DNA from 3 places in the Kitasatospora sp. NPDC059648 genome. Region 1 is predicted to be linked to each of the others. Evidence: riboswitches for the same ligand, from Rfam matches in the RefSeq annotation. Region 1 holds a riboswitch; each other region holds the start of a gene.

What was found. A riboswitch is a leader RNA that binds a small molecule or an ion and turns the genes downstream of it on or off. The one in region 1 is predicted to bind thiamine pyrophosphate.
Region 2: it holds a riboswitch for thiamine pyrophosphate, as region 1 does, so the genes downstream of both, thiC (phosphomethylpyrimidine synthase ThiC) here and thiO (glycine oxidase ThiO) in region 1, are expected to answer to the same signal.
Region 3: it holds a riboswitch for thiamine pyrophosphate, as region 1 does, so the genes downstream of both, ACFV1W_RS17810 (purine-cytosine permease family protein) here and thiO (glycine oxidase ThiO) in region 1, are expected to answer to the same signal.

What each region holds. Positions count from the first base shown of each region.
Region 1 is NZ_JBHWDU010000014.1:95,777-98,032, reverse strand. It holds gene ACFV1W_RS11935 (NAD(P)/FAD-dependent oxidoreductase) at 1-672, opposite strand, end outside; TPP riboswitch at 778-890, shown strand; gene thiO (glycine oxidase ThiO) at 885-2,069, shown strand; gene thiS (sulfur carrier protein ThiS) at 2,066-2,256, shown strand, end outside.
Region 2 is NZ_JBHWDU010000006.1:99,121-101,376, forward strand. It holds gene thiC (phosphomethylpyrimidine synthase ThiC) at 1-1,456, opposite strand, end outside; TPP riboswitch at 1,451-1,585, opposite strand; gene ACFV1W_RS06250 (DUF5326 family protein) at 1,811-2,011, opposite strand; gene tenA (thiaminase II) at 2,191-2,256, opposite strand, start outside.
Region 3 is NZ_JBHWDU010000026.1:23,409-25,664, forward strand. It holds gene ACFV1W_RS17805 (trypsin-like peptidase domain-containing protein) at 1-666, opposite strand, end outside; TPP riboswitch at 874-1,022, shown strand; gene ACFV1W_RS17810 (purine-cytosine permease family protein) at 1,015-2,256, shown strand, end outside.

The DNA of each region.
Region 1 (2,256 bases):
GGCGGGCAGGTGGGAGCCGTCCGCCAGCAGCACCGCCCCGGGCTCGACGGCGGCCACGCCGACGCCGCAGCGCAGTTCGACCCCGGCCTCGGCGTACCAGGCGGCCATCGCCGAGCCGACCTCGGTCGGCAGCGCGCCCGGCACCGGCGCCGGACCGGCCTCGACCACGGTGACCGCGCAGCCGGCCTGCCGCGCGGCGGTGGCCACCTCGGCGCCGATCCAGCCCGCGCCGACCAGCACCAGCCGCAGGCCGGGGCGCAGCAGCGCGCGCAGCGCCAGGGCGTCGTCCACGGTGTGCAGCAGGTGGGCCCGCTCGGCCCCGGGCAGGACGCGCGGGGTCGCGCCGGTGGCGATCACCAGGGAGCCGTAGGGGAGGTCGCCGCCGTCGGTGTGCAGCACACCGGGGGTGAGGCCGGTGGCGCGGCGGCCGGTGAGCAGCTCGATGCCGAGCCCCTCGTAGTCGATGTCCAGGGTGGTGGCGTCGGCCTTGCCGAGCAGCACGTCCTTGGAGAGCGGCGGCCGGTCGTACGGCGCGTGCGGCTCCTCGCCGACCAGGACGATCCGCCCCCGCCAGCCGCCCTGCCGCAGCTTCAGGGCGCACTGCGCTCCGGCCAGCCCGGCTCCGACGACGACCACCTGGTCCGTTCCGCTCAGCTCTGCCACGCCCGTCACTGTACTCAGTGCCCGGGCGGGCCCCGACGGCCGTCCGCCCCTCGTCCGCCCCTCGTCCGCTCCTCGTACGGCCCTTCGGCCGGGCCGACCCCCGGCGTTAAGGTGGGGGCACCACACGGGAGCCCGGCGAACCGGGCTGAGAGGCGGGCTGGCACGGCCCGCGACCGTCCGAACCTGATCCGGGTCATACCGGCGAAGGGAGGAGAGCAGCTTTGTCACGCTTGCCAACGGGCAGCCGCGCCGACGTGCTGGTGATCGGCGGGGGCGTCATCGGCCTCGCCGTCGCCTGGCGCGCCGCGCAGCGCGGGCTCGGGAACGTGGTCGTGGTCGACCCCTCCCCCGGTCGCGGAGCGGCCGCGGTCGCGGCCGGGATGCTCGCCCCGGTCACCGAGCTGCAGTACGGCGAGGAGCCCCTGCTGCGTCTGGGCATGGCCTCCAACGAGCGGTACGCGGCCTTCGCCGCCGAGCTCGCCGAGGCGAGCGGCGGCGAGGACACCGGCTACCGCCGGTGCGGCACGATCGCCGTCGCGCTGGACTCCGACGACCGCGAGGAACTGCGCGAACTGCACGCCTTCCACCAGCGGCTCGGCCTGGAGTCGAGCTGGCTGACCGGCCGGGAGGCCCGCAAGCTGGAGCCGATGCTCGCCCCCGGCGTGCGTGGCGGCCTGCACGTCGCGGACGACCACCAGGTGGACCCGCGCCGGCTGCTCACCGCGCTGGTGCTGGCCGGTGACCGGGCGGGCGTCGTGGGGCGGCGCGCCGAGGCCGTCGAGCTGCTGGTCGAAGGCGGCCGCGCGGTCGGCGTCCGGCTGAGCACCGGGGAGAGCCTGATCGCCGAGCAGGTCGTCCTGGCCGCCGGGCCGCACAGCCACCGGCTGCCGGGCCTGCCCGAGGGGGTGCTGCCCCCGGTCCGCCCGGTGAAGGGGCAGGTGCTGCGCCTCCACGTCCCCGACGCCTACCGGCCGTTCCTCTCCCGAAACGTCCGCGCGGTGGTGCGCGGCCGGCACCTCTACCTGGTGCCCCGGGAGAACGGCGAGCTGGTCATCGGCGCGACCACCGAGGAGCAGGGCTACGACACCACCGTCACCGCCGGCGGGGTGTACGAACTCCTGCGTGACGCGCACGAGTTGGTCCCGGGCATCACCGAACTCCCGCTGCGGGAGACGGCGGCCGGGCTGCGCCCCGGATCGCCGGACAACGCCCCGCTGCTGGGCCCGACCTCGCTGCCCGGGCTGGTCGCCGCCACCGGCCACTACCGCAACGGCGTGCTGCTCACCCCGGTGACCGCCGACCTGCTCGCCGACTACCTGGCGACCGGTGAAGTCCCCGAGACGGCAAGGCCGTTCACGCCCACCCGGTTCTCCCCCGACGCCCCCACCACGAAGGCCTCCGCATGACCGAGACCACCCCGACCGAGATCGCCCTGACCGTCAACGGCGAGCCCCGCCGGCTGCCCGCCGCCACCACCCTCGCCGAGCTGGTGGCCACCGTCAGCGCCGCCAACACGGGTGTCGCCGCCGCCCTCAACGAGGCCGTGGTGCCGCGCAGTTCGTGGCCCGTGACGCCGCTGAACAGCGGCGACCG
Region 2 (2,256 bases), on a different contig from region 1:
GGGCGGCGATCTTGTAGGTGATCACGCCGGTCTTGACGTCGTCCCGGTTGGGCAGGCCCAGGTGCTCCTTGGGCGTGACGTAGCAGAGCATCGCGGTGCCCCACCAGGCGATCATCGCGGCGCCGATGCCCGAGGTGATGTGGTCGTAGCCGGGGGCGACGTCGGTGGTGAGGGGGCCGAGGGTGTAGAACGGCGCCTCGTCGCAGATCTCCTTCTGGAGATCCATGTTCTCCTTGATCTTGTGCATCGGGACGTGGCCCGGGCCCTCGATCATCACCTGGACGTCGCGCTCGCGGGCGATCCGGCCCAGCTCGCCGAGGGTCTGCAGTTCGGCGAACTGCGCCTCGTCGTTGGCGTCGGCGATGGAGCCGGGGCGCAGGCCGTCACCGAGCGAGAAGGTGACGTCGTAGGAGGCCAGGATGTCGCAGAGTTCCTCGAAGTTGGTGTAGAGGAAGTTCTCCTGGTGGTGCGCCAGGCACCACGCGGCCATGATGGAGCCGCCGCGCGAGACGATGCCGGTCTTGCGCCGCGCGGTGAGCGGGACGTACCGCAGCAGCACGCCCGCGTGGACGGTCATGTAGTCGACGCCCTGCTCGCACTGCTCGATGATGGTGTCCCGGTAGACCTCCCAGCTCAGCTCCTCGGCCTTGCCGTCGACCTTCTCCAGGGCCTGGTAGAGCGGCACGGTGCCGATCGGCACGGGGGAGTTGCGCAGGATCCACTCGCGGGTGGTGTGGATGTTGCGGCCGGTGGAGAGGTCCATGACGGTGTCGGCGCCCCAGCGGGTGGCCCAGGTCATCTTCTCCACCTCCTCCTCGATCGAGGAGGTGACGGCGGAGTTGCCGATGTTGGCGTTGATCTTCACCAGGAAGTTGGTGCCGATGATGGCCGGTTCCACCTCGGGGTGGTTCACGTTGACCGGGATGACGGCCCGGCCGCGGGCCACCTCCGCGCGCACGAACTCCGGCTCCAGGCCCTCGCGCAGCGCCACGAACTCCATCTCCGGCGTCACCACGCCCCGCTTGGCGTAGGCGAGTTGGGTGACGGCGGCGCCACCGCGGCCGCGCAGCGGGCGGCGCGGCCGGCCGGGGAAGACGGCGTCCAGGTTGCGCAGGTTGCCCCCGCGCGGCGAGGTGTGCTTGATCCCGTCGTCCTCGGGGCGCGCCTCGCGGCCGTCGTACTCCTCGACGTCGCCGCGCTGGCGGATCCAGGCGTCGCGCAGGGCGGGCAGGCCGCGCCGCACGTCGGGCTCGTAGGCGGGGTCGGTGTACGGGCCGGAGGTGTCGTACAGCGGGACGGTCCGGCCGTTGGTGAGCTGCACCTCGCGGTAGGGCACCCGCAGGTCCGGGCGGGACCCGTCGCGGTAGGCCTTGCGCCAGGCCGGGGTGGGGTAGCCGGTGCGCTCGCTGCTGGGGGCGCTCTGGGCAGACTGCGGCTGTGCTTCGAACGTGGTCATCTGACCTCTACTCCCTACGCCGGCATTACCCGGTCAGGTTCCTGCGGTCGACGCAGCCGTCGGTCCGTCCGTCGACGTCCCGGTCAGCGCCCTCTCAGCCCGGTGCTCCGAGCTCCCGCGTCGCAGGCGGTGTTGCCTGCACATGACGCCCAACACCGTAGCGAGCCGATCGCCGCAGGTCCAGACGGTCCCCGAACGGAACCGGCCAAGGAACCGGCCGAGGAACCGGCAGGGCACCGGCCGAGGAGCCGTCCGCGCGAAGCCGTCGGAGAGGCGGCGCAAAGGCCGAGGCCCGGCCCCCGCGGACGGGGTACCGGGCCTCCGGAGGTGCTCCGCGCGGCGCGCGGAGCGGGGTCAGCTCTTGGCGGCCTTCTTCACCAGGATCACCACGGCGGCCGCGATGCCGACGACCACCAGCAGCTTGATCACGATGCTCAGCAGGGCGCCGACCACGCCGAACACGAAGGCGATGACGTTCCAGGCCAGCACCAGGACCAGCACCGGGATGACGATGTTGCGCACCCAGGAGGGCAGCGACTTCCAGAGCTCAGCCATGTCGGTTCCTCTTCTCCCCTCGGGCCGGCTGCCGTCCGGTGCCGTATCCCGCTTGCTTTCGATGCTTCGATCGTACGGGGGCGCGAGCGGCGGAACGAGGGCCAACGGCCCGGAGAGAACCCCGAGATCACCCTTATCCGACCCCCCGGGACGACCCCCGAGAATCGGCGGGGCGCACGTCAGACCGGCCAGCGCTCCCCGCGCCAGGCGGCGTCCCAGAACATCCACTCGTAGCGCGAGGTGGT
Region 3 (2,256 bases), on a different contig from region 1:
CTCCTGGGCGTTGGCGGCCGGAACGCCGTACGGGTCCTGGACACCGGCGGCCGGGGCGCCGTACGGCTCCTGGACACCGGCGGCGGGCACTCCGTGGGTCGGGGTCGCGTACGGGTTGGTGCCCGGCGGCACGGCGGGCGCGGCCGGAGCGGCGGCCTGCGCCGCCACGGCCGGGGCGGCCGGGACCGGGGCGGCCGGGACCGAGGCGGGCGCGACGGGCGGCGCGGGCGGCAGGACCGGCGGCGGGGCGTCGATGTAACCGGTGACCGGGTCGACGGCCGGCTCCTCGACGGCCGGCGCGGCCGGGGCCTCCGGCGCGGGGACCTTGGTGAAGGCGACGGTGGGCTTGTGCCCGCCCTCGGCCGGAGCCTCGTCCGCCGCGGTCGGGTCGGCCACCGGCTCGCCCGCCGGCTCCGGAACCCGGCTGAACGCCATGGTCGGCTTGTGGCCGCTGTCGGCCACCGGAGCGCCGTCGGCCGGAGCCTCGCTCACCGCCTGCGCCTGCGCCACGGGCTCCGCTGCCGGCTCCGGAACCCGCCTGAACGCCATGGTCGGCTTGTGGCCGCCCTGAGCGGTGCTGTCGGAAGCGGCGCCTGCCGCCTCCTGGGCCCCGGCGGGCTGCTCCCCCTGCGGCCCGGTGGGCCCAACCTCGCGCTCGGTGCTCACGGACGACCTCCATAGCTGACAGAACCAAGGACCATAGTTTTTCGCACCGTCGATTCGATTGCCGTAAGGACCCCTCTGAAGAACTCATAAGAATCCTTAGCCGCCACCGACGACCGGGGCTCCCCACCCCCGCCGGCATCCCGCGATGCGGACCGCGCACCCCGCGGCCTTTGGCGTTCGTACCCGTGCCGGTTAGCCTGTCGCTCCAAACTGACACGCGGGAGCTTGGACCCACCAGGCTGAGAGTGCGCATGTCGACGGTACGCCAGGCGAGCGACAGGCTGACCGTCGAGGGGGCGCTGACCGCCGGAACCTGTCCGGGTAATGCCGGCGTAGGGAGTATCGGCCATGCCGCCTGCTTCGCCATCCTCTTCTTCGGGCGCGCCCGAGTCCAAGGATTTCTCCGCTCTTCCCACCGTCTCGGCCACGGCCACCGCGCTGCTCGACCACCGGGTGGAGGCGCCGCTGGTGCTGGACACCGAGCCGCCGCGCACCCTGCGTTTCCGGGACCACTTCGCGCTCTGGATGAACCTGGGCGTCAGCCTGATCGGCTTCTCGACCGCGGCGACCGTGCTCGGCGAGAAGGGCAGCGAGCTGTCGCTGGCCGCCGCGGCGACCGCGATCGTGGCCGGTACGGCCGTCGGCACCGCGATGCTCGGCGTGGCCGCGCTGATCGGCGCCCGGACCGGCGCCCCGGCGATGGCCAACCTGCGCGGGCTGTTCGGCACCCGGCTCTCCTACCTGCCGACGGTGCTGAACATCGTCCAGTGCATCGGCTGGGGCGTGTTCGAGCTGCTGACCATCGCGGCGGGCGCGCAGACCGTCGCCCACACCGCCGGCTACCGCTGGCTGTTCGTGCTGCTCGCGGGCGCGCTGACCACCGCGCTGACGATCTGGCCGCTGGGCTCGATCGCGGTGCTGCGCCGCTTCGTGGCCGGGGCGGTCGCGGTCGCGATGGTGTACTTCACCATCCAGCTGGGCCGGCAGGGCGTGCCGGACCCGGGCGCGGGCAACTGGCACGGCTTCCTGGGCGCCACCGACGCGATGATCGCGGTGTCGATCTCCTTCGTCCCGATGGCCGCCGACTACACCCGGCACTCGCGCACCCCGCGCTCCTCCTTCTGGGGCAGCTTCTCCGGCTACACCGTCGCCCAGGTCTGGTGCTACGTGCTCGGCCTGATGGCACTGCTGCAGTCCGACGGCGACCCGAGCCGGATCTTCGACTCCTTCCTCGGCGTCTGGGCCGGCTGGCTGTTCCTGCTGGTGCTGGTGCTGCGCGAGACCGACCAGTCCTTCGCCAACGTGTACTCGACCGCGATGTCGCTGCAGAACCTGCTGCCGCGGGTGGACCGCCGGGTGCTGAGCGGCGGGATCGGCGTGCTGACCACCGTGCTGGCGCTGCGGATCGACCGGTTCACCGACACCTACAGCAACTTCCTCGGCCTGATCGGCTCGGTGTTCGTGCCGCTGCTGGCGGTGCTGGCGGTGGACTACTTCTTCGGCGCCGGCCGGCACGGCTGGGACCTCTCCGAGCGGGCCCCGTCCCGCTGGCCGATGCTGCTGCCGTGGGTGCTGGGCTTCGCCGTCTAC